Regions from separate parts of the uncultured Oceanicoccus sp. genome, predicted to be linked through region 1. Evidence: predicted binding sites of a transcription regulator. Region 1 holds the regulator's gene; each other region holds the start of a gene.
The links. Region 1 encodes sigma-54, which starts transcription at its own class of promoters, with help from an activator protein. Its sites were predicted from a motif close to TGGCACANNNNTTGCNNT; they were not measured.

Region 1 (5,559 bases):
GGATGCCTTGTTTAAAACCAAAGGATTGGAACAAAATGGAAATCCCCGCGCTATCTTTTTCAACCAGTCTCGATTTAATCAGGGTGCGAAGTTCATGCAGGCTCATGCTACTGGTATCAATCGTCAACGTGGCGATATCGGCAATGGGTTCTAACAGTTTACGTTCATTGATAATTGCTTCTGTCAACGCGGTGTGTTTATTGCTCAGAGGGTGGCGACGGCGCGTCTCACTAAAACGGATAATCAGTTTTTCACTGTCGGCATCCAAGAATAAGATATCAATATCAAGGTCGGCGGGTTTGTTTTGAACTAGATCGACCAGATTCGATAAATCTTGGCTGGCATTGCGGGCATCAATACAAATAGCTACTTTATTGTGCTCAAGGGCGCGGCTATTTTGTAAATGGCCTACTGTTTGTGGAATTAATGCCACTGGTAAATTATCAATGCAGTAATAGCTCTCATCTTCCAACAGATTGAGAGCGGTGCTTTTGCCGGAGCCGGAGCGTCCGCTGATAATCACAAGTTTCATTGATCTGACTCTTAACTATTTAAATGGTGTGCTTACCCGTTCTGGTACGGTTAATTGCCAGCGGCTAAGCGGTAAAGACTTTCGCTACTGTTCGCGCCGCGCAATTGTTGGCAGAACGCGGGGTCGCTAAATAGCTCAGCCAAAGTTGCCAGCACATTTAAGTGTTCATCATGTGCTTGCTCCGGCACTAGCAAAACAAATAGTAAGTCAACCGGTTGGTTATCTATGGCATCATAATCCACCGCTTCGTTCAGCTTGATTAGTGTACCAATAATCTGTTGGCATTGGGTGATGCGGCAATGGGGGATGGCAATGCCATTGCCTAAACCGGTGCTGCCCAGTTTTTCCCGAGCGATCAAGCTTTCAAATAGTTGGGTGGGATTAAATTCCGACAGGTCCTGACAAATAAATTGTGAAATATTTTCTAATACACGTTTTTTACTGCTGCCCAGTGCGCCGCAGAGGGTGCGGTCGGGGCTTAGGATGCTATCAAGTTTCATGGTAACGGTATGGACCTTTTATTCTGTATAATTGTTATGTAACAGCAAAAGAGTATAGTGCGGTCTCTTTAGTAACGAGTACCAATGTCTCACGGGTACCAGTGCCTTAGTTATGGCTGGTGTTTTTTTCTTTGTGTTTGATTAATTGCCTGTCCAGCTTATCGGTAAGTTGGTCAATGGCGGAGTACATATCATCAGACTCACAGGCGGCAAATAAATTGGCGCCGGCAACAGACACCGTAGCTTCTGCCTTTTGTATCAGCTTTTCTACGGTTAGGGTAGCATCGATTTTTGTAATGTTGCCGAAATGTCGCTGCAGCTTGGAGAGTTTGGTGTTGACATAGTCCCGTAGTGCGGGGGTGACTTCTACATGGTGCCCACTAATATTGATTTGCATAAGTAGTTCCTTTCGGTTGTACTAATTAAGGCGGTTGTACTAATTAAGGTACTCCTTTGAGTACCGATCTGTCGAGTATAAACATCAACTTGCGAACAGATTGTTATTGAATTGATCGCAAGTGCAACAATCACTGAAGCTAAACTAACTGTTTTCGCTCATTCGAGGGCGGTATCATCAGTGATTCACGGTATTTGGCGATAGTACGTCTGGCTACTTTAATGCCTTGATTACCCAGCTCTACGGTAATTTTGCTGTCGCTTAATGGCTTTTTCGGGTTTTCTGTTGCAATTAACTTTTTGATCATGGCGCGAATCGCGGTTGAAGAGCATTCGCCGCCAGAGTCAGTGCTGACATGGCTAGAAAAGAAATACTTGAGCTCGAAGATCCCTCTGGGTGTATGCATATATTTCTGTGTGGTCACTCTCGAGATGGTGGACTCATGCATTTCAACGGCTTCTGCAATATCGTGTAATACCAGCGGTTTCATCGCCTCTTCACCGTACTCTAAAAAACCGCGCTGGTGTTCTACAATTTTGGTGGCGACTTTCATCAATGTTTCGTTGCGACTTTGTAGGCTTTTTAAAAACCAGCGAGCTTCTTGTAGGTTGTCACGCAGAAAATTATTGTCATCGCTATTGTCGGCGCGCTTTACCAGCGAAGCGTAGTCGCTGTTAATTCTTAGTTTGGGGGCAATATCCGGATTAAGCTCAACCACCCAGCGATCTTTGATATTTTTCACATAGACATCAGGGACGATATATTCTGTGGTATTCGGGGTAATCATTTCACCGGGGTTGGGGTTCAGGCTTTGGATTAAATTGAGTACTTCGCGCAGTTCAGGTTCTTTGAGTCTGGAGCGGCGTAACAGTTGCGCATAATCGCGGTTGCCTAGCAAAGACAGATGGCGATCGATTATATCCTTGGCTTGTTTGAGCCAAGGGGTATCAGCGGCGAGTTGATTCAGTTGAATCACTAGGCACTCTTGTAAATCCAGCGCAGCCACCCCGGGTGGATCAAATTGTTGGATGCCATGTAACACGGCAACCACTTCGTCAAGCTCGATATCGGGGTTGTATTGGTTAAAGCTGGTGTGAAGTTGCTCTGGAGATTGGGTCAAGCGGCCATTGTCATCGACGGCGTCAATAATGGCCATACCAATACTGCGATCCACATCGGACATACGGGTAAGATTAAGTTGCCATAGCAAGTGATCTTGGAGTGATTCGGTCGTGCTATTGCGCGAATCAAAGTCAAAATCTTCGTTGCTTGAGGAGGCTTGTGACGAACTGGAAGTGGATGGGGTGCTGGATTGGTAGACGTCGTCCCACTGGGTATCGACGGGAAGGTCTTCGGGGATATTTTCCTGCCATTCGCTATCGGCGCTAGGTCCTTCAACTTCAATGTTTTCGGTTTTGGTTGCTACGTTATCGCTAAAATTGACTTCTTCGGTTTTGACGTTTTCCTGATTATGCTCGGCTTCCTGCTCTTCGTTAACGTCAAGCATGGGGTTGCTTTCCAGTGCTTGCTGAATCTCTTGTTGCAGGTCGAGAGTGGATAATTGCAGTAGTTTAATCGCCTGTTGGAGCTGAGGCGTCATCGTCAGCTGCTGGCCGATTTTAAGCTGTAGCGATTGTTTCATAGATTGTCGGAGTACCCATACTGCATATCTCTGCCGAACTGTTTGTTAGGATGCGCTGCCGGTTTGGGATATGGGTTGCTTAGTGTCTTACGCCGTTGAAAAATATCAAATAATGGGATCTATTGATTGTTATGCACGGGGTTAGTGTAACGGTGGATTTTGCTCCTAGCAAGACTTATACCGATTTTGCGTAAAACTGCCATTTTCTTATAAGGCAAACTGGTGTCCAAGGTAAATATCACGCACCTTTTGGTTATTTAGCACCGTTTGCGCAGTTCCTTCAGAGATAATATGACCTTCCCCTACGATATAGGCCTTCTCGCAAATATCCAGTGTCTCGCGGACATTGTGATCGGTAATCAGTACGCCAATCCCCAGCGTCTTTAAATGGTTAATAATTTGTTTGATATCGCCGACTGAGATGGGGTCAACCCCTGCGAAGGGCTCATCCAGCAAAATAAACGAGGGTTCTGTAGCCAGCGCGCGAGCAATTTCCACTCGGCGGCGTTCGCCCCCTGATAGCGCCATACCTAGACTATCGCGGATATGAGTAATATGAAATTCTTGTAGCAAGTTCTCCAATTTTTCGTCACGTTGTTGCTTGTTAAGGTCACTGCGGGTCTCAAGAATGGCGGAAATATTATCAGCGACTGTGAGTTTGCGAAATATCGAGGCTTCTTGAGGTAAGTAACCAATGCCTCGGCGGGCTCGGCCATGCATTGACAGGCCAGTCAGGTCAGTACCATTAAGTTGAATATTGCCCCGGTCTGCGGTGACGATGCCAGCAATCATATAAAAACAGGTGGTTTTGCCCGCACCATTAGGCCCCAGTAGCCCTACGACTTGGCCGCTGTGAACTTCTAGAGAAACATCTTTCACTACTGGGCGAGATTTATAGGCTTTGGCCAGATGATTGGCGGTCAGTACTGACATGGTTTTCCTTATTGCGTGTTTGAATCGCTATGGTCGATTTTGTCGCTAGCTTCAGGTATCAGCACCATCTTAACCCGACTCGATTTCTCTTTACCGCTGCTGGCTTTCACCTGCTCAGTGGCAATATTGTATTCGATCTTTTTACCGCTGACGGTGGTGTCGTTTTGTTGAATAGATGCATTATCACTCAAAATAACGATATCCTGATTGAGTTGATAATCTAACCGGTTGGCATTGGCTTTGATCGGCGCCTTGTTGGGATCAGATTGTTGCTCAAACTGAGCGGGTTTACCCAAGGCCCTAATCGAGGTTACTTTGCTATCTTTACTATGCACAATAATATGATCGCCGGAGATTTTAACTGAGCCCTGTGTCATCAGTACATTGCCGAAGTATTCGGTTTTTTCACCATTTTTAAGCGCTTTTTGGCTAGCTCGATCAGATTCAATATTAATTGGCAGTTGACTGTCTTCTGGCAGAGCTATTGCGTGTTGGCCAAGCATGACCAACGAGAATAAGCTCAAGTTAATAAATAATTTATTCAGCATTGTCTGGTGCCATCGTTGGCTCATATTGGCCTCTGACTTGATCGAGTAAAGTAATATGCTTGGTGTTTAAATCAGCTTCCATACCAATGGCCTGAGTAACACTGTTAGGGTTTTGCAGAGTTACGGTTTGTTCAGTGTTTGCACGCTTCTTATCAGGATAGATAAACAACTGGGGTGTTTTTAACGAGGATTGCTTGCTCTGATTAATCATCGTTACCCGATGTTGCAGGTCGATTTTATGACCGCGGTTATAAACAGTGCCAGAGAGCGCTTTGATTTCCCATGTCGTGACACCGTCCTGAAACAATTGAAAATAAGGCTGTTGCAGGCTGATGCTATCATCTTTGGGGTTATGCTGTACCGATTGGCTGACCATAATCATATCTAGCGATCCGCTTTTATCATATTGTTCACTATAGCTATTGATAAGATAGAAATTGGGGTGCTGCTCAGTTTGCCTGTTATCGTTCAGCGCCGGTGTGGTACCTGTTTCAAAATAAGCTAATAAAAAAATCAGCAATACCAGACCTGCCATGGCGGCGATACTGGTATTGATATGGCGGGTGCTGAATAGTTTCATTGATTAAAAAGCTTTTTTATCTCTGCTAATAATTGGCGGCCTTTGAGTTTCGCTTACTAGGCTACCCCTGCGTTCAGTAAATCGTGTAAATGTACTGCACCAATAGCCCGATTGTTGTCATCGATAACGGCTAATACGCTGATTTTTCCATTGTCCATAATCGCCAGAGCTTCAGCGGCTAACATATTGGCTGAGGCTGTTTTACAGTCAGTGGTCATCACATCATTGATCGATGTGTTGTGTATATCGATATTTTGATCCAGTGTGCGGCGCAAATCACCGTCAGTAAAAATGCCCAACAGTGATTGCCCGTCATCAACAATAGTGGTCATACCCAAACCCTTGCTGGTGACTTCCAGCAGGGCATCACTTAGCTTGGTCCCAGTATTGACCTTTGGTATCAGTTTGCCTGTGTGCATAACGTCTT
Region 2 (5,559 bases), on a different contig from region 1:
AAACAAAGTGCCGCCGTTAGCTTGTTCAAAACGACCCTCACGCAGAGCGGTTGCGCCGGTAAAGGCGCCTTTTTCATGACCGAATAATTCTGACTCCATTAATTCTTTTGGAATGGCCGCCATATTCAGCGCAATAAATCTTTCTTTCGATCTGGGGCTATGTTTGTGTAAGGCCTGTGCTACCAGTTCTTTACCGGTGCCGGATTCACCATTAATTAATACGGTAATATTGGAATGCGATAACCGACCAATGGCTCGAAAAACTTCCTGCATGGCAGGTGCTTCGCCGATAATTTCAGTGGAACCGACTTCATCGAATGGCGGTGCTGTGATCACAGCTTCCGCTTTGGCTTTTATTTCGCCGGCATGAGTTAGCGCACGCTCCGTCATGGCGACGGCATCATCGATATCAAAGGGTTTGGGGAGATATTCAAAGGCACCGCCTTGATAAGAGGCCACGGCGCTTTCTAGATCAGAGTGTGCGGTAGTGATAATCACCGGCATATCCGGATGCGACCGATTAATTTTTTCTAGCAATTCCAGGCCGTCCATGCCAGTCATACGGATATCGCTGATAATAGCGTCAGGGTTTTCTGTGGCAAGTTTGCGTAGCAGGCTCTCACTGTTATCAAAGGTTTTTGTTTCGATACCGGATTGATTAAGGGCCTTTTCTAATACCCATCGAATTGAACGGTCATCATCAACAACCCAAACACTATTGTTTGTATTCATTATTTGTTCTCCAGAGCGTTATCCGGCCTGTCCGTACCGATTAAATATTTCATTAAAGTCATTGAGCCGGCAGCGGAATAAAAATAGAAAAAGTGGTATTGCCGGGTTCACTGCTGCACTGAATCAAACCGTGATGGTGATTAATAATTGATTGCGCAATAGACAGTCCAAGGCCAGTGCCGTCTGCGCGGCCACTCACCATCGGCAAGAAAATAGTTTCACGAATTTCTTTGGCAATGCCCGGGCCATTATCTGTAATATCAATACGACAAACCAAACGGTGGCGGTCAGTGCCGATAGTAAATTGTCTAAAGGTACGTGTTGTTAAGGTGATCACTGCATCGGGGCCTAGCTGATCCATCAGTGCCTGCATTGCATTGCGAACAATATTCAGTATCGCTTGAATCAGTCTCTCCTTGTCACCTTCAAGCTCGGGAATACTGGGGTCGTAATCACGAGCGATGCGAATTTGGCCGGCGGTTTCTGCATCCACCAGACTTTTAACCCGCTCAAGTACTTCGTGAATATTGAGCATTTGCAAGTCGAGCAATTTATTCGAGCCCAGCATACTGTCAACCAGATTACCAAGCCGGTCTGCTTCCTCAATAATAATATTGGTGTAATCTTTCAGGTCTTCACTGGGTAGCTCTTTCGCTAACAGTTGTGCTGCGCCGCGCAATCCGCCCAGAGGGTTTTTAATCTCGTGAGCCAGGCCTCTAATTAGCGCCTGTGAGTTTTGTTGTGATGACAGCAAGCCTTCCTCACGACTGATACGCAATAAACGGTCGAGGGGATAAATCTCAATAATCAATGAGGTGGTTACATCGTGTTCGATAACCGGACTTACCGCGCAATCGACGGTGATGGTTTGGCCGTTAGAGAGTAATAAATGTGCCTCGCGTTTGGTAAAGGCGCTGATATTATCGATGGCATCTAGCAAGTTGGCTTGATCATTATTGACTTCGGTAAACAGTTGGCTAATAGGCAGTCCGAGAACTCGGCTACCGCTGACGTCTAACAATGCTTGAGCTGCGGTATTGATATAACTCACAGACAGACTGGTATCGATCTGCAAAATCGCCGTTTGGAGGTTATCCAGTATTTCGGTATGTAGCTTGTCTGGGGCCATGGAAACTCAATAGGCATCGGTTATCGGCGCAAGATAGGGCACCGTAGATTAGAGACAAAAGGCTAAATGCAAAAACCAAACCATATCTTGTGTTATCAGCTGATTACTGCCAAAAGCGCCTGATTATTGGCCGCACGCGCTATTTGTGGGCGTGTTCGGCTAGTTATTGATCGATGATTATAAAGGAAAAAGCACCAAAAAGGTGCACTTAGGTGGGCGATTTGTGTGCGGTATTCAATGTTGGTGCTTTGAGTGGTCCAGATCACAGCAACCACCTGTTCAAGCCAGGGTAGAGCTGAATGCTGGTTAAAGGGCTGATGACAGGCTTCCAGAGGTCGGTCGAGCTATTGCTATGATTGGCCTGATCGCTATTCAACTGTCGTTGGTGCACGCAATAAAAAAGCCCGCATAAAGCGGGCTTTTTAAACTGAAAACTACTGCTGGCTAGTTGTGGTGCAACCTAGCAGGAGTAGTACATATCAAACTCAACAGGGTGAGTGGTCATATTCAGTTTCTCTACTTCTTCAGATTTCAGCGCGATATAAGCATCGATCATGTCGTCATCCATAACACCACCGGCAGTCAAAAACTCACGGTCGGCATCAAGTGCAGCCAGCGCTTGTTCCAAGCTAGAAGCAACCGTTGGGATTGCAGCGGCTTCTTCAGCAGGTAGATCGTACAAATCCTTATCGGCAGCATCGCCAGGGTGGATTTTGTTCTTAATACCGTCAAGACCAGCCATCAACATACAAGCAAACATCAGGTATGGGTTAGCCGTTGGATCGCCGAAACGCACTTCGATACGACGTGCTTTAGGGTTCGGTACGAAAGGAATACGGATAGAGGCAGAGCGGTTGCGTGCTGAGTAAGCCAGCATAACCGGTGCTTCAAAACCAGGAACCAGACGCTTATATGAGTTAGTCGATGCGTTAGCAAAAGCGTTGATGGCGCGAGCGTGCTTGATGATGCCGCCAATGTAGAACAGGGCCGTTTCAGAAAGACCGCCGTAAACATCGCCAGCCATGATGTTTTCGCCATTCAGGCTCAAAGACTGGTGAACGTGCATACCGGAGCCATTGTCGCCCACTAGAGGCTTAGGCATAAATGTTGCTGTTTTGCCGTAGGCATGAGCAACATTGTGAACACAGTATTTGAAGATTTGGATCTCATCGGCTTTTTGTACCGCTGAGTTGGGGCCAACACCAATTTCACACTGTCCGGCAGTACCCACTTCGTGGTGATGTACTTCAACATCAAGACCCATCGCTTCCATGGCATTACACATGGCGCCACGAAGATCATGTAGCGAGTCGACCGGAGGAACGGGGAAGTAACCACCCTTAACACGGGGACGATGGCCGGTGTTGCCATCGGCAAAAGATTTGTTAGAAGACCATGCCGCTTCTTCAGAATTGATTTCGTAGCCGGCACCGCTCATTTCGGCATGCCATTTAACATCGTCAAATACGAAGAATTCTGGCTCTGGGCCAAACATGCAGCTATCGGCAATGCCGGTAGATTTCATGTAGGCTTCAGCGCGCTCGGCAATAGAGCGTGGATCACGGTTGTAGCCTTGCATAGTAGAAGGCTCAACGATATCGCAACGCAGGTTTAATGTGTTGTCGTCAGCAAAGGGGTCGATAACGGCAGTAGCGTCGTCAGGCATTAAAATCATGTCTGATTCGTTGATGCCTTTCCAGCCAGAGATAGACGAGCCGTCAAACATTTTGCCTTCTTCAAAGAAACCGTCATCGATTTCAGTGGCAGGAATAGTGACGTGCTGCTCTTTACCTTTAGTATCGGTGAAACGTAAATCTACCCATTTCACATCGTTTTCTTTGATCATACCCAGAGTATTCTCTGACATTCTCGACTCCTCAATAGTGAATTACTTGTTAAATTTAAAACTACAAAACTGTTTCCTGGCTTTTGTCTTCTTATGAGCAAACGCCATCTATCGTGTGGCTTATAGAAAAGCAATATATATGCCAGCTACACAGGGTGGCTAAGTTATTGAAATAGCAACGTTTTGGTGCAGGCAAGCGACAAGGTGTTGTCGAATATGCACCATTTTGGATCTTATTAATAATTGTGTTCTATTTTGGTGCAACCAGCACAAGAAAGCGACACAGTTTAAACCATAATGGGGCTTCAAGAAACTCCCTATCAATGTTTTCTCCGATAGCTGTCTGAACAGACACAGATGCGTATAATGCCGGCCAAGTAAACCTAGGGACCAGATCCATCCATGCAATTTATTGTTAAATTTTTTCCTGAGATCACTATCAAGAGCCGGCCTGTGCGTAAGCAGTTTGTTAAAACGCTGCGCAACAATCTGCGTACTCTGCTCAAGCCACTCGATCCTGCGGTGTCGGTGCAGAGTGATTGGGACAAAATTCTTGTCAGCTCGCAAAGTAACGATGAAAGCCTGCGCTTGCAAATGGTTGAGGTGCTGTCCTGCACCCCTGGCATCGCGCATTTTCTGGATGTAAAAGAGTTTCCCTATGTTGATATGCACGATGCGTTTGTAAAAACCCAACAACTATGGGGCGATCGTTTGGCAGGGCAAAGTTTTGTCGTGCGTTGTAAGCGGACGGGTAAACATGATTTTAATTCGCATCAGCTGGAACAATATATTGGCGGTGGACTTAACCAGTATTGTGAAACCGGTGGCGTAGATTTGCATAACCCCGATATTACTGTCCGCTTGGAGTTGCGTGACGACAAGTTGTTTATCGTCAATCAGCGTCATAAGGGTTTGGGTGGTTACCCTCTGGGTAGTCTGGATTCTGTTATTAGCTTAATCTCCGGTGGTTTTGATTCTACAGTTTCAACCTACCTCACCATGAAGCGCGGTATGCGCACGCACTTTTGTTTTTTCAATCTCGGCGGTCGAGATCATGAGATTGGTGTCAAAGAAGTCGCTGTTTATTTGTGGATGAAATACGGCGCATCATCCAGAGTAAAATTTATTTCCGTACCGTTTGAAGCTGTTGTAGCAGAAATATTAAAAAATGTGAATGACTCGCAGATGGGCGTCATTCTAAAACGAATGATGTTGCGGGCCGGTGCGCAGGTTGCTGAAAAATTAAGTGTTAAAGCTTTAGTGACGGGGGAGGCGGTGGCGCAGGTTTCAAGCCAAACGCTGACCAATTTAACCGTGATTGATGCCGCCACTGATATGCTGGTATTAAGACCGCTAATCACTATGGATAAAGAAGATATCATTCGCACCTCTCGGCAAATAGGCACCGAAGCCTTTGCTGCGGCTATGCCAGAATATTGTGGTGTCATTTCAGTCAAGCCAACCACGCGGGCTAAACCGTTTAAGATAGAACATGAAGAAAGCAAATTTGATTTTGCGGTATTAGATAAAGCATTAGAGGACGCTGCTTATATCAATATTAATGATATCGCTGAACAAGCCTTAGAGGTGCAGGATGTTGAAGTGCTCAACGTTCCGATTCAAGATGGTGTGATTATCGACCTGCGTCATCCATCCGAAGAAGAGCGAAAGCCTTTAACCATTGCCAACGTCACTGTTCAAAAAATTCCCTTCTATGATTTGCATAGCCGTTTTGCGGAATTGGATAAATCAAAAAGCTATCTGTTGTACTGTGATAAAGGTGTTATGAGTAAACTGCATGCCTCGCATTTGGTGGAGCAGGGTTATAACAATGTCAAAGTCTATCGGCCCT
Region 3 (5,559 bases), on a different contig from region 1:
TTTGTTGCAGATTTAAAGCCACTCGGTACGATTGGCATAACCTAGGCTCGCCTGCGGCAATCCGCCCATTGGCTATTGCAGCAGCCCATAACCAAGAATGGCCGGAAAACCGGCCATTGGAACACTGACTCATCAGTTGATCGCGTCTAAGCCTTAAGCAACGTCTTCTGCGATACCATCCCAGCCAGCCTTGATCGTACTCATCAAGGTCATCACTTCATCAACAATCTCTTCACTGCTACCGATATTGGCCGCCAATAAACGGCGCTGTATATAGTCATAAAGATCATCAAGGTTAGCGGCTAGCTCGCCATCGACTTCTTTATTCAAACTATCACGCAAACCGCCAACGATGGTAATTGCCTTGCCAATAGCCTCACCCCTATCGTTGACTGCGCTGCGCTGAATAGCGCCTTTGGCTTGAGCCAAACGCTGTAACACCCCTTCCATTAACATCTGTATCAAGCGATGCGGGGAGGCATCTTCAATACCTGAGTGAGTACTCACCTGCTGATACTGGGCTGAAGCTTTATTGAGCATAAGCGGTAATCCTGTGGTTAATAATGGCGGCCTGAAATATCTCTACTGCTGCTAACTATCGGACGACCATCCAATTACTTTAGCTAAATTTGAATCCTGCTTAGCTTTCCAACCACCGGCAAATAACTGATTATCAATTATTTTCCCTATGCAAAAGGACTTCAAACCAATTCTCTAGGCAGGATATATTTGATAATTACAAGTTTTGAATAAAAAGGTTAAAGATAACTAAAAGTGCGCCGATAGTCTCTCTGAGGACAATTAAAGGAAAACTGACCATGCCACAGATTATTAATACCAATATTGCATCTCTAAATGCTCAGCGCAATCTGGAGATATCGCAAGGGGCCATACAGACCTCGCTAGAACGTCTGTCTACAGGCCTTCGAATCAACACTGCCAAGGACGATGTGGCGGGGTTTGCCATGGTCGATCGATTCACCTCACAAATCCGAGGTCTGAATCAGGCCGCTCGCAACGCCAATGACGGTATCTCGGTATTGCAAGTGGCTGAGGGTGCGATGGGAGAGAGCATCAACATCCTGCAGCGTCTGCGGGAGCTGGCGATCCAAGCTACCAATGGTACTTATACCGTTGCCGATAGAGATAATTTCAACAAAGAGGTTGCTCAACTGCAACAAGAACTTACTCGAATTGCCGATACCACTCAATTCGGCACACAGAGACTGTTAGACGGCTCATTTGGTCAGCAAAGCCTGCAGATCGGTGCGAACGCTGAAGAAACTATTGATATTAATTTAGGTTCAGGTTTTGCTGCTGAGGATAATTCAGGTGGTTTTGCCGTTACTGCTGAAAAGCTAGAGGGCTTTTCAGACAAATCCAGAACAACTAGTTTTACAGCGAACCCAGGTGATTCAATCACCCTGTCTGCTATTGGTGGTAGCTCTAAAACGATCAGCTTAACTGATGGTATTAGCGCCAGAGATCTGGCCACAGCCTATAATGGACTGGCCGAACTCTCTGGCGTTAAGGCGACTACGGAAATAAATATTGGCAATTTCCCAACCTCAGCCGGGGATGTTATTAGTATCATGGTGGGTAAAATTACCTTTAGTGCCACTGCGTCAAGTGGCAACTCGTCAGCTGATATAGCCACAAAGTTGCTAACAGATCTTGAGCAAAAAGGTGGTCCTCCCACCGGTGTGACCATCACTGCCGATGGTAGTGGTGGTCTTGATATCATTGATACGGACGGTGACAATCTGGCATATGAACTGGACCTCACTAGCAGTAGCAAGATAACTATAAACGACGTTGAATTTGGAGGTGGAGGTGATTTTGAAATTACTCTAATCCATACAGGTAGTTTGGATTTCACCAATGCAGTTAGCACTCGAGACATTGAGCTAGAATTTGCTGGCATTGTTAGCGGTGGCGCTATTACTTTAGGTGACCCGTTAAGCGTCGCTTCTATCGATTTATCTACGGCAGAAGGCGCCCAGCAGGCCATAGGTATAACCGATGCCGCGATCACCACCATCAATAATAGCCGGGCCGACATAGCTGCGATACAAAACCGGCTTGAATCAACCATTTCGAACTTAAGCAATATTTCCGAGAATATCTCTGCAGCACGCTCCCAGATACAGGATGCTGATTTTGCCGAAGAAACAGCCAACTTGACCCGTAACCAGATTCTACAGCAAGCAGGTATTTCGATACTGTCACAGGCTAATGCGCTTCCGCAGCAAATTCTGGCTTTATTGCAGTAGCATTAGCAATCAGTAGCCCACGGATGCAAAGGTAAATAACTATGCTTAACAACATTGTTGATAGTCTGCAGGCGACGATAACCGCCCAAACTGCCAAGCCAATGCCATCTACCTCAGCTGAATTGGCACAAGCTGAACAGACTGAAGTCGTTGACCCGCAGCAACTGCAAGAAACTGCCAGCAAACTGACTGACTATTTTCACAACTTACAACGAACGCTATCTTTTAGTGTTTCAGATGAAACTGGGGCTATCGTCATTCAAGTTTACGATTCTGAAACGGAAGAGTTAATTCGAGAAATACCAACGGAGGAAAGCATTAAACTGGCAGCCTTTATGGAGCAACATAACACCAGCCTATTTCTAGACGAGCAAGCTTAAGTCACATAAAGAGGGCTGACATCAACCGGCCATCTGATTGACCCCCTTCAAACCATACTGGCAAGAAAAGCACCACAAGCCAATCTTATGGCACGATATATGCTCAATTTCATTTAAATCTTATCCACGTCAAACTTTCGGCTAAGAGTTGGCAGCGATATCTATTGAGAACGAGTAAATAATCATGGCCTCTATTACTTCATTGGGTGTTGGTTCAGGTTTAGATTTGGACAATCTGATTAGCAACATTCTTAGCGCTGAACGAGCACCAGCAGAAAACCGGCTTAACCTCCAAGAAACTGAGACTCAAGCCAGTATTTCAGCTTACGGTAGTTTAAAAAGCACTCTGGCCAACTTTCAACGCTCGCTGGACAATCTGGCTGATGCTGATTTTTTCTCCAGCCGAAAAACAACTGTCAGTGATCCGGAATCTTTCACCGCGATGGCAGATTCCAATGCTGAATCTGGCAGCTACAATATCCAAGTAATGGCATTAGCTAAGGCCAGCAAATTAGTCAGTACAGCTAATTATGATAATCCGAACGCCACTGTGGGTGAAGGCATACTCACTATAGGGTTGGTTGGTGGCAATAGCTTTGACGTTACTGTAGCTGCTGACGACAGCCTGGCTGACCTTGTCGATGCCATCAATAACGCCGCAAGCAATGTCGGCATTACCGCTAGCTTGTTAACTATTGATCTCGATACCAGTAATAACAACACCAATACTGAAATTGTATTGACATCTGATAACACTGGTGAAGCCAATCAAATCACCATCAGTGTGGTTGATACCGGTGATGGTGACAATATCAATGACAACGGTTTATCACAATTTCACTTTGCCGACAGTGGCCTCAATGCGACTGGCAACCAACTGACTAATGAAAGCACCGCCCAAGATGCACATATCACGGTTGATGGTTTTAATACCTATAGCTCAAGCAATGTATTTGATAGCGTAATCGATGGCGTAACAATAACTGCCGTCAGCGCTGATAATGACCCGCTAAACCCCTCCACGGCGAGACTTGATATAGCTGCTGATAACACAGCAGTAAAATCTGCAATAACCACCTTTGCGGCAAGCTATAACGAGCTGATGATGGTGATAAACGAACTGACCGACTACGACACTGAAACTGGGGACCGCGCGATCCTTGGCTCGGATTCAAGCGCACGTCTTATCGAACAACAGCTGCGCCGCATTATGACCAGCACTATCGAAGGCGCACCTGAAGATTTTAATCACCTGTCTTATCTTGGTTTTTCAACAAACCGAGATGGCACCATTAGCTTGACCGAGGAATCAACCAATAGCTACACGGCCAACCTCAACGATGCTCTATCTGCAAACTTTGATAAGTTTGGTAGCTTATTTTCTGGTGAGAATGGCGTAGCAACACAGCTGAATGCGTTGCTAGATTCTTTTTTACAGTCCGGCGGTACAATTGCTACCAGAGAAGCAACCCTGAAAGAAGAATTGAATGTTATTGAGCAGCAACGGCTTGATCTTGAGTTTCGACTGGAAAAAATCGAAGCACGCTATCGCTCCCAGTTTGCAGCTTTGGATCTTCTTGTCGGTCAACTTAACCAAACCGGCAATTTTCTCAGCGAACAACTCAAAGCCTCCGCCGGCATTATCAGCAGTATTGACAATGATTGAACCAATAGACCAAACCGATATCGGCGTTAGCTGGTATAAAATTCTGCAATTAACTGAGCAGTTCAAGCAGCTGACTGATGAGGGCTTATGGCCGGAAGCCTCTGCATTAGCGGTATTAAGGCATAAAACCATTACCCAACATTTTCAGCACTATCCGGTGGGACCAGCAACGGCTGAATTTTACGTTCAGCACTTAAATAATTTTATGCACCAAGAAGAGCTATTAAAACAACAGGCGATCAAGGCTAGAAAAATGGCTATGAAAGAAGGCATGATTATCAATACCAATAAAAAAGCGATTAATGCCTATAATACCCAAGCCTGATATCAACCCATCCATTATCAATCTTTCCGCTAGCGCAAGAAGTTAAACAACGATAGATTGCTAATCTTGGCAAAGCTTTGCTGTGCAGCTTGCAGGGTAAAGCTTTGCAGACTCAAGCGACTTAAGGCCTCGGTATAATCTAAGTCACGTAATTCCGACAGCACTTGCTGATTAATTATTTGAGTTTCTTCATGAAGTGATCTGACACTATCAAGAGTGTTCTGTCTGGCGCCTATTTGTGCTTTTATACTGGACAGATTATCTTCAGCAGCGTCTAGGTTGTTCAATGTACTTGCCAGAACCTCATCTAGAGTCAGCCTGTCAGCCGGAGAATTAGACAAGCCTTTTAAGGCCTTTGACAGTTTGGCTACCGTCGTTAACAACCCTTGCTTCTCAGTCGTATTAACGTAAAAACGGTCGCCGTCGGCCGGAGTGCCAGTCACGGTAATGGACCAACCCAGGTTTGTGATATCTGGCATTGCCGGTGACGTATCAATGGTATTGGCGTCGATCGTCATGGGACTACCCGTATCCGGTATAGGGTTTGCGTTAATTGGTGTACCCAAAACACCGTTATTTGCCAGAAAATCAGTTCGGCTATAGATATTATAAGAACCCCCAGTGGCGTCATCATAGACAACGATATAATCCTCTGAGTAGGCATTACGCGCATAATTGGTTTTTCCGTCAGTGGCATCAATAGTCTTATCGATATGGCTAGCGGTAATAGTCGCATCTGAATTATTACGTGACTCAACGCTGGTAGCCATGACTTTTGAAGCCGAATCTATATCCATAAACACAGACTGACCGCTATCGCTTGTCGCAATCTGGGTGGAATTAGAAATTTGCATCAAAGGTTGACCATCATCACCCTGATAAAGATATTCACCGGCTTCAGTTTTAACAAACGGT
Region 4 (5,559 bases), on a different contig from region 1:
CTCAACTATTGCACCATTGGGAATACGACCAGCACTGGGAATATTAACGGTGATACTTGACCCGCCTTCACCTTCAGCACCCAAACCACCAACAATTAATTCGCCCTGTGCAATGGCATAAACCTGACCATCGGCGCCCTTTAGAGGCGACAACAGTAAACTGCCACCGCGCAAGCTTTTTGAATTACCAATAGATGAAACTGTGACATCAATATTTTGACCGGGCTTGGCAAAGGGAGGCAAAGTGGCATGGACTGTTACCGCTGCCACATTTTTTAGCTGAAAAGATTGGCCCTCAGGTATTTGAATACCTAACTGCTGCAACATTGAACGAAAAGACTGAGTAGTAAAAGGTGTCTGCCTAGTTTGGTCACCGGTACCATCCAGACCGACTACCAGACCATAACCGATTAATGGGTTATCACGCACACCAGCAATATCAGCAATATCTTTTAATCGCTCTGCCTGCACCGATAGCGTCGTTGTCGACAACAATACAATCGCTATCAGGCATTTCACCGCCAGATTTTTATGATTACGTAAATTAGATAACAACATAAGAACACTCAACATCCATTAAAACGGCCAGTATTGGCTATTAAAGAAACGGGAAGCCCAACCTTGCTTATTCGCATCAGCCAAGTCACCAGTACCGCTATAAGTAATTCTTGCATCAGCCAAACGTGTGGAAAGAATGGTGTTATCGGGCTGCACATCTTCAGGACGGATTAAACCGCGAATACGGATAAATTCTTCACCGCGGTTAAAGGTCATCCATTTCTCGCCTCGCACCACCATTAAACCGTTAGGCAGAATTTCTGAAACTGTAACGGCAATACTACCGCTCAGACTATTACTCTGATCGCTGGACGCTTCACCGATTAGCTCACGATTCTGATTGATTGCAGTCTGTAAGTTGTAATCACCCAGCGAAGGCACGACACCGAGCACCGTACCGGCATCCATCGAGATCGCATTTTCTTTACTAATTTCTGTATCAGCGGTTTTACTGGACTGAGTTCTTTCACTCAAAATAACCGCAATAATATCGCCTACGCGCATAGCGCGACGATCTTCAAATAAAGCTACTGAAAAATTCGGGCGATAAATGCCACCGCTGTTTGGCTTGGGGATTTCTGTTGCGGCTGGAATCACCGGCGCATAGGCAGGGTCATCCGGCAAAGGCTGCGGCCCAATGGCGCAGGCCGAAAGCAGTGCCACCAATACACCTAAAATACACTGTCGACTCATTAGCTTTATCATATGATACCTAACATGATGATCTTAATTGATTAGCTAGATCTAAAGATTCTGCGAAATATATTGCAGCATTTGATCGGCTGTCGAAATCACCTTTGAATTCATTTCATAGGTTCGCTGGGTGGTAATCATACTGACTAGCTCTTCTACCACATCCACATTAGAATTTTCTAAGGAACCCTGTTCAATACTACCCAAACCCTGATTACCGGGAGTGCCTGTATTAGGACTACCGCTGGCCGCTGTTTCGGTAAATAGATTGGAACCAATGGCCTGCAATCCGGTAGGGTTTACAAAGTTAGTGACGGTTAAAGTTCCTAATATCTGCGGGTCTGGTTGACCGGCAATAGTGGCCTGAACAATACCATCGGAACTAATGGACACAGTTTGTGCATCATCGGGTACGGTAATACCTGGCTGAAGTTCCAAACCGCCTGCCGTCACCATGGCGCCATCGGCATTGATCTGGAACTGACCATTACGGGTATAGGCTGCACTGCCGTCTGGAAGTAAAATTTCAAAAAAGCCGCGACCAATGATCGCCAAATCCAAAGGCTTATCAGTAATTTGCATACTGCCGGCAGAAAACTCTTTTTGCGTACCGACAACACGAACACCGGTACCGACCTGTAAACCAGAGGGCAACTGCGTATCTTGCGAAGACTGTGCACCGGGCTGACGACGGATTTGATACAGCAAATCTTCAAACACCACATCGTCCCGCTTAAAGCCGACTGTTGCCGCATTGGCCAGATTATTGGATATGGTGGCCAGACGAGTATCCTGCGCACTTAAGCCTGTTTTACTAATCCACAATGACTGATTCATATATAACCTCTTATAAAGCTTTAAACTTCGCTACTAGCAGTTGCAATACAGCTAGCCAATAAACACTATTGGGTGCGCAACACCTGCGATGCTGCGCTAGAATTTTCTTCGATGACTTTCATCATTTTGACGTTAACTTCGAATTGCCTAGCCAGAGCCATAATGCTGGTTAACTCATCGACTGCATTGACGTTGCTGGTTTCCAGAAAACCGGAACGCAATCGAATACTGGCGTCAGGCAATTGTTTTTCACCATCACGATGACGAATCAAACCATCATTGCCTTTCACCAAATCAACACTATCAGGCTTAACCAGTTTGATCCGGTCGATGGTGGCCAATACATCGGTAGTCTGGCCAGCAGGTCGAATGGAAATGGTGCCATCAGCGCCCAGGCTTACTTTGTCCGCCGGCGGGAGTGCGATGGGACCGGCATTACCCAACACCGGCAGGTTATTGCCGGTTAATAACTGGCCGGTAGGATCAAGTTTTAATGAACCGGCGCGGGTAAAAGCCTCACTGCCATCGGGGGCCTGAATGGCAATCCAACCATCACCCTCTACCGCCATATCAAGATCACGACCGGTTTCATTAAGGGCGCCACGATTAAAATCTGTACCGGGATTTTCGGCACGGGAGTAAGCACGGGTGCTAAGACCTTCGCCGTAATAAACACCCAATGATCTGGCCTGAGCAAAATCCGCCTGAAATCCAGTGGTGTTGGCATTAGCGAGATTATTTGCATGTATAGCCTGCGCCGCCATAATATTCTGACCGCTTGCCATGGCTATATATACCGCCTTATCCATATTGTTCTCCGCTTTGATAATGATTGCCGCCTGGCAATATCAGGTGGAACTTGTTTGCCGCTTTTGGCGTGAAAACACTGTATTTAAAGGTTTTCGTTAGCATTTTTATGTTATTAGGTAAATTGCAAAATGAATGCCAAGTTTGCTCTAAAGGTAAAAGCCCGAAACAAAAAAGCCGCGAAGAAAATCGCGGCTTTAGGGTAATACTGAGCAAACTAACTAGCGGGTATTAGCTATCGCATATTAATAATGGTCTGGGCCACGGCATCAGCTGTTTCGATAGTTTTTGCATTGGCCTGAAAGTTACGCTGGGCAACAATTAGGCGGACTAATTCTGCCGATAGATCCACATTGGATTCCTCCAGAGCACCTGACTGTATTGCACCTAAATTGCGGGCTAGCGGAACGCCCACTTGAGCGTTACCAGATTCAAGCGACTGCACCCATGAAGATTCACCCTGCGGAATCAGGCCCTGCTCATTGGCAAAAGATGCCATCGCTACTTGGCCCAATAGCGATTCTTCGCCGTTGGTATAACGGGCAAAGACTTCACCGGCGTTATTAATTTCCAAACCATTTAATTGGCCGGCGGCAGAACCATTCTGGTCAACCTTAGTCACTGCAAAGGCACTGCCAAACTGGGTAGACCGGCTTATATCAATAATAAAATCAGAAACCGTTGCCGTAGAACCATCAGTTGAGGATCGATTGGCACTATCAGGGTTCCAGTTATTAATATTTAACTGCAATGGATCTGTACTTTGCAAAGTACCATCTGTACCAAAAGTTAATTCAAAGTATGATTTTCCATCGCCAAATATAGCGGTGTAGTCAGCCAATATACTAGCGGAACTACCAGCAGCCGTCGCCGTTAATGCATCAACATTATTAAGTTCAACCAAAATAGCTTGCGCCTCGGAAACATTGGCCGCATCACCGGAATTACTGCCTAAGGCAATGGCTACATCGATGGAGTCAATAACGCCTTGATATTCCGTGCCCGAAGCTGGTGTCACCGCTGAAGTACTAGCTGTAACTAAGCTCGCTCTAGCTGTATTCAAAGCTGCCGTCAGTGCTGCTGCATTAGCAACTGAAAACGAATTTACAGCCGTAGTGGCGGCAGTTACTGCTTCCGTCACGTTATTGAGTGCAGCTTGTGCTTGGTTATTTGCATCTGTTGCTGCAGCTACTACCGCACTGATTTCTCCATCCGCCAATACATTTTGTAAAACACCGTTGGCATCCGGAATAAAGTTATACATATTCCAAACATTGTCTAGTGATGACGATTTTACAAAGTAGCTTGAAAGCACATGAGATTGACCCTGGCTATCAAACACGGTTAGAGAAGTTGAGCTATTAAAACTATCGGCATCTTGAGGATTAAAGGTAGTATTAACGGGACTGGCACTTCTTGCATCCAAATTAAATAATAAATCCACTTGCTGGGTCGCATTTGGTGGCAAATCGATAGCCTGAACGCGAAGGTCATCAGGCGTACCGCCGACACCCCCCGATTCTGTTGGCAAAAAGCCCTGCAAACGCGAACCGGTATTGTTAGTAATAAAACCCGATTCATCTAAACCAAAGTAACCTGCACGAGTAAAACTGGTCGCGCCAGAGCTATCCGACAAAATAAAAAATCCGCTACCATCGATGGCCAAATCCAAACTATTGCCGGTTAAGGATAAAACACCTTGATCAAACTGTTGGGCAATCGCATTCACTGATACACCATTACCCGTTTTATCATTAACACTGTTCACTAACGAACTAGCATAAACATCACCAAACTCAGCACGCGAGTGTTTAAAACCCATAGTACTGGCATTGGCAATATTATTACCGGTTACTTCCAAATCCGTATTAGCAGCACGAAGCCCACTGAGCGCGGTATTAAAGGTCATGACTTACCTCTTTGTTAATCATTGAGTTATGACAATATCAAAATTGTTTCGACATATAGAGCGGCTATCAATAGACGAACTATAAATAGACGAACTATAAAATCTCTCTAATTTCTGACATCGATTTAGTACCAACACCCGCAATATTTAAGCTAATAGCACCATTGGCGCCGACGCTAACACTGTCGACGTTATGGCTTAATGCGGTATTTAATCGAACCGGATTACCACCATAATTGGCGGTGACTTCAAAGGTATACTGACCGGCCGGCAATCGATTGCCTTCGCCATCAACCCCATCCCAGGCAAAAGGTATTTCACCGGCAGCGTTTTCACCCATAAGTTCTTCGGCTACTTGCTCACCGCTTGCGTTAAAGATCTGCACCTTAAGATCGTTAGTACTCTGCGTTAAATCTATGGTGCCGGCGATTAAGCCGTCATTACCCAGATAAGCGCTAGTCGAATCCACTTTCACAAAACGTCCAACCATGGCCGAAGCTTGCAATGCCTGATTGGACTGGAAGGAATCAACAAAGCTGCCCATGGTATTGTTCAGCTTATCCAGACCTTCCACCGAACTAAACTCCGCCAGCTGGGCAACAAATTCACTACTATCCTGCGGGTCTAGTGGATTCTGGTTTTGCATCTGCGTCACCATCAACTCCAGAAAAACATCCTGTCCCAGCTCCTGTTTTTCTTTGCCAACGGTTGTAGAACCATACTTTTCACGTACTGAAATTTCGCTAAGTAGGCCG

Region 2: a site for sigma-54 is predicted at 3,835-3,852, ahead of glnA (glutamate--ammonia ligase). Genes of this name have one in related genera too.
Region 3: a site for sigma-54 is predicted at 2,742-2,759, ahead of fliD (flagellar filament capping protein FliD). Genes of this name have one in related genera too.
Region 4: a site for sigma-54 is predicted at 3,019-3,036, ahead of AACP44_RS07135 (flagellar basal body rod protein FlgF). Genes of this name have one in related genera too.

What each region holds. Positions count from the first base shown of each region.
Region 1 is NZ_CAXAHB010000013.1:13,141-18,699, reverse strand. Features, by position in the region: gene rapZ (RNase adapter RapZ) at 1-532, opposite strand, end outside; gene ptsN (PTS IIA-like nitrogen regulatory protein PtsN) at 583-1,032, opposite strand; gene raiA (ribosome-associated translation inhibitor RaiA) at 1,139-1,429, opposite strand; gene AACP44_RS02660 (RNA polymerase factor sigma-54) at 1,569-3,071, opposite strand; gene lptB (LPS export ABC transporter ATP-binding protein) at 3,279-4,004, opposite strand; gene lptA (lipopolysaccharide transport periplasmic protein LptA) at 4,013-4,552, opposite strand; gene lptC (LPS export ABC transporter periplasmic protein LptC) at 4,542-5,132, opposite strand; gene AACP44_RS02640 (KpsF/GutQ family sugar-phosphate isomerase) at 5,189-5,559, opposite strand, start outside.
Region 2 is NZ_CAXAHB010000005.1:21,803-27,361, forward strand. Features, by position in the region: gene ntrC (nitrogen regulation protein NR(I)) at 1-732, opposite strand, end outside; gene glnL (nitrogen regulation protein NR(II)) at 791-1,861, opposite strand; gene glnA (glutamate--ammonia ligase) at 2,322-3,728, opposite strand; gene thiI (tRNA uracil 4-sulfurtransferase ThiI) at 4,110-5,559, shown strand, end outside.
Region 3 is NZ_CAXAHB010000059.1:25-5,583, reverse strand. Features, by position in the region: gene fliS (flagellar export chaperone FliS) at 154-540, opposite strand; gene AACP44_RS07045 (flagellin) at 819-2,273, shown strand; gene AACP44_RS07040 (flagellar protein FlaG) at 2,315-2,653, shown strand; gene fliD (flagellar filament capping protein FliD) at 2,838-4,319, shown strand; gene AACP44_RS07030 (hypothetical protein) at 4,312-4,644, shown strand; partial or broken gene flgL (flagellar hook-associated protein FlgL) at 4,674-5,559, opposite strand, start outside.
Region 4 is NZ_CAXAHB010000061.1:21-5,579, reverse strand. Features, by position in the region: gene AACP44_RS07150 (flagellar basal body P-ring protein FlgI) at 1-558, opposite strand, end outside; gene flgH (flagellar basal body L-ring protein FlgH) at 577-1,263, opposite strand; gene flgG (flagellar basal-body rod protein FlgG) at 1,303-2,088, opposite strand; gene AACP44_RS07135 (flagellar basal body rod protein FlgF) at 2,154-2,897, opposite strand; gene AACP44_RS07130 (flagellar hook protein FlgE) at 3,131-4,804, opposite strand; partial or broken gene AACP44_RS07125 (flagellar hook assembly protein FlgD) at 4,899-5,559, opposite strand, start outside.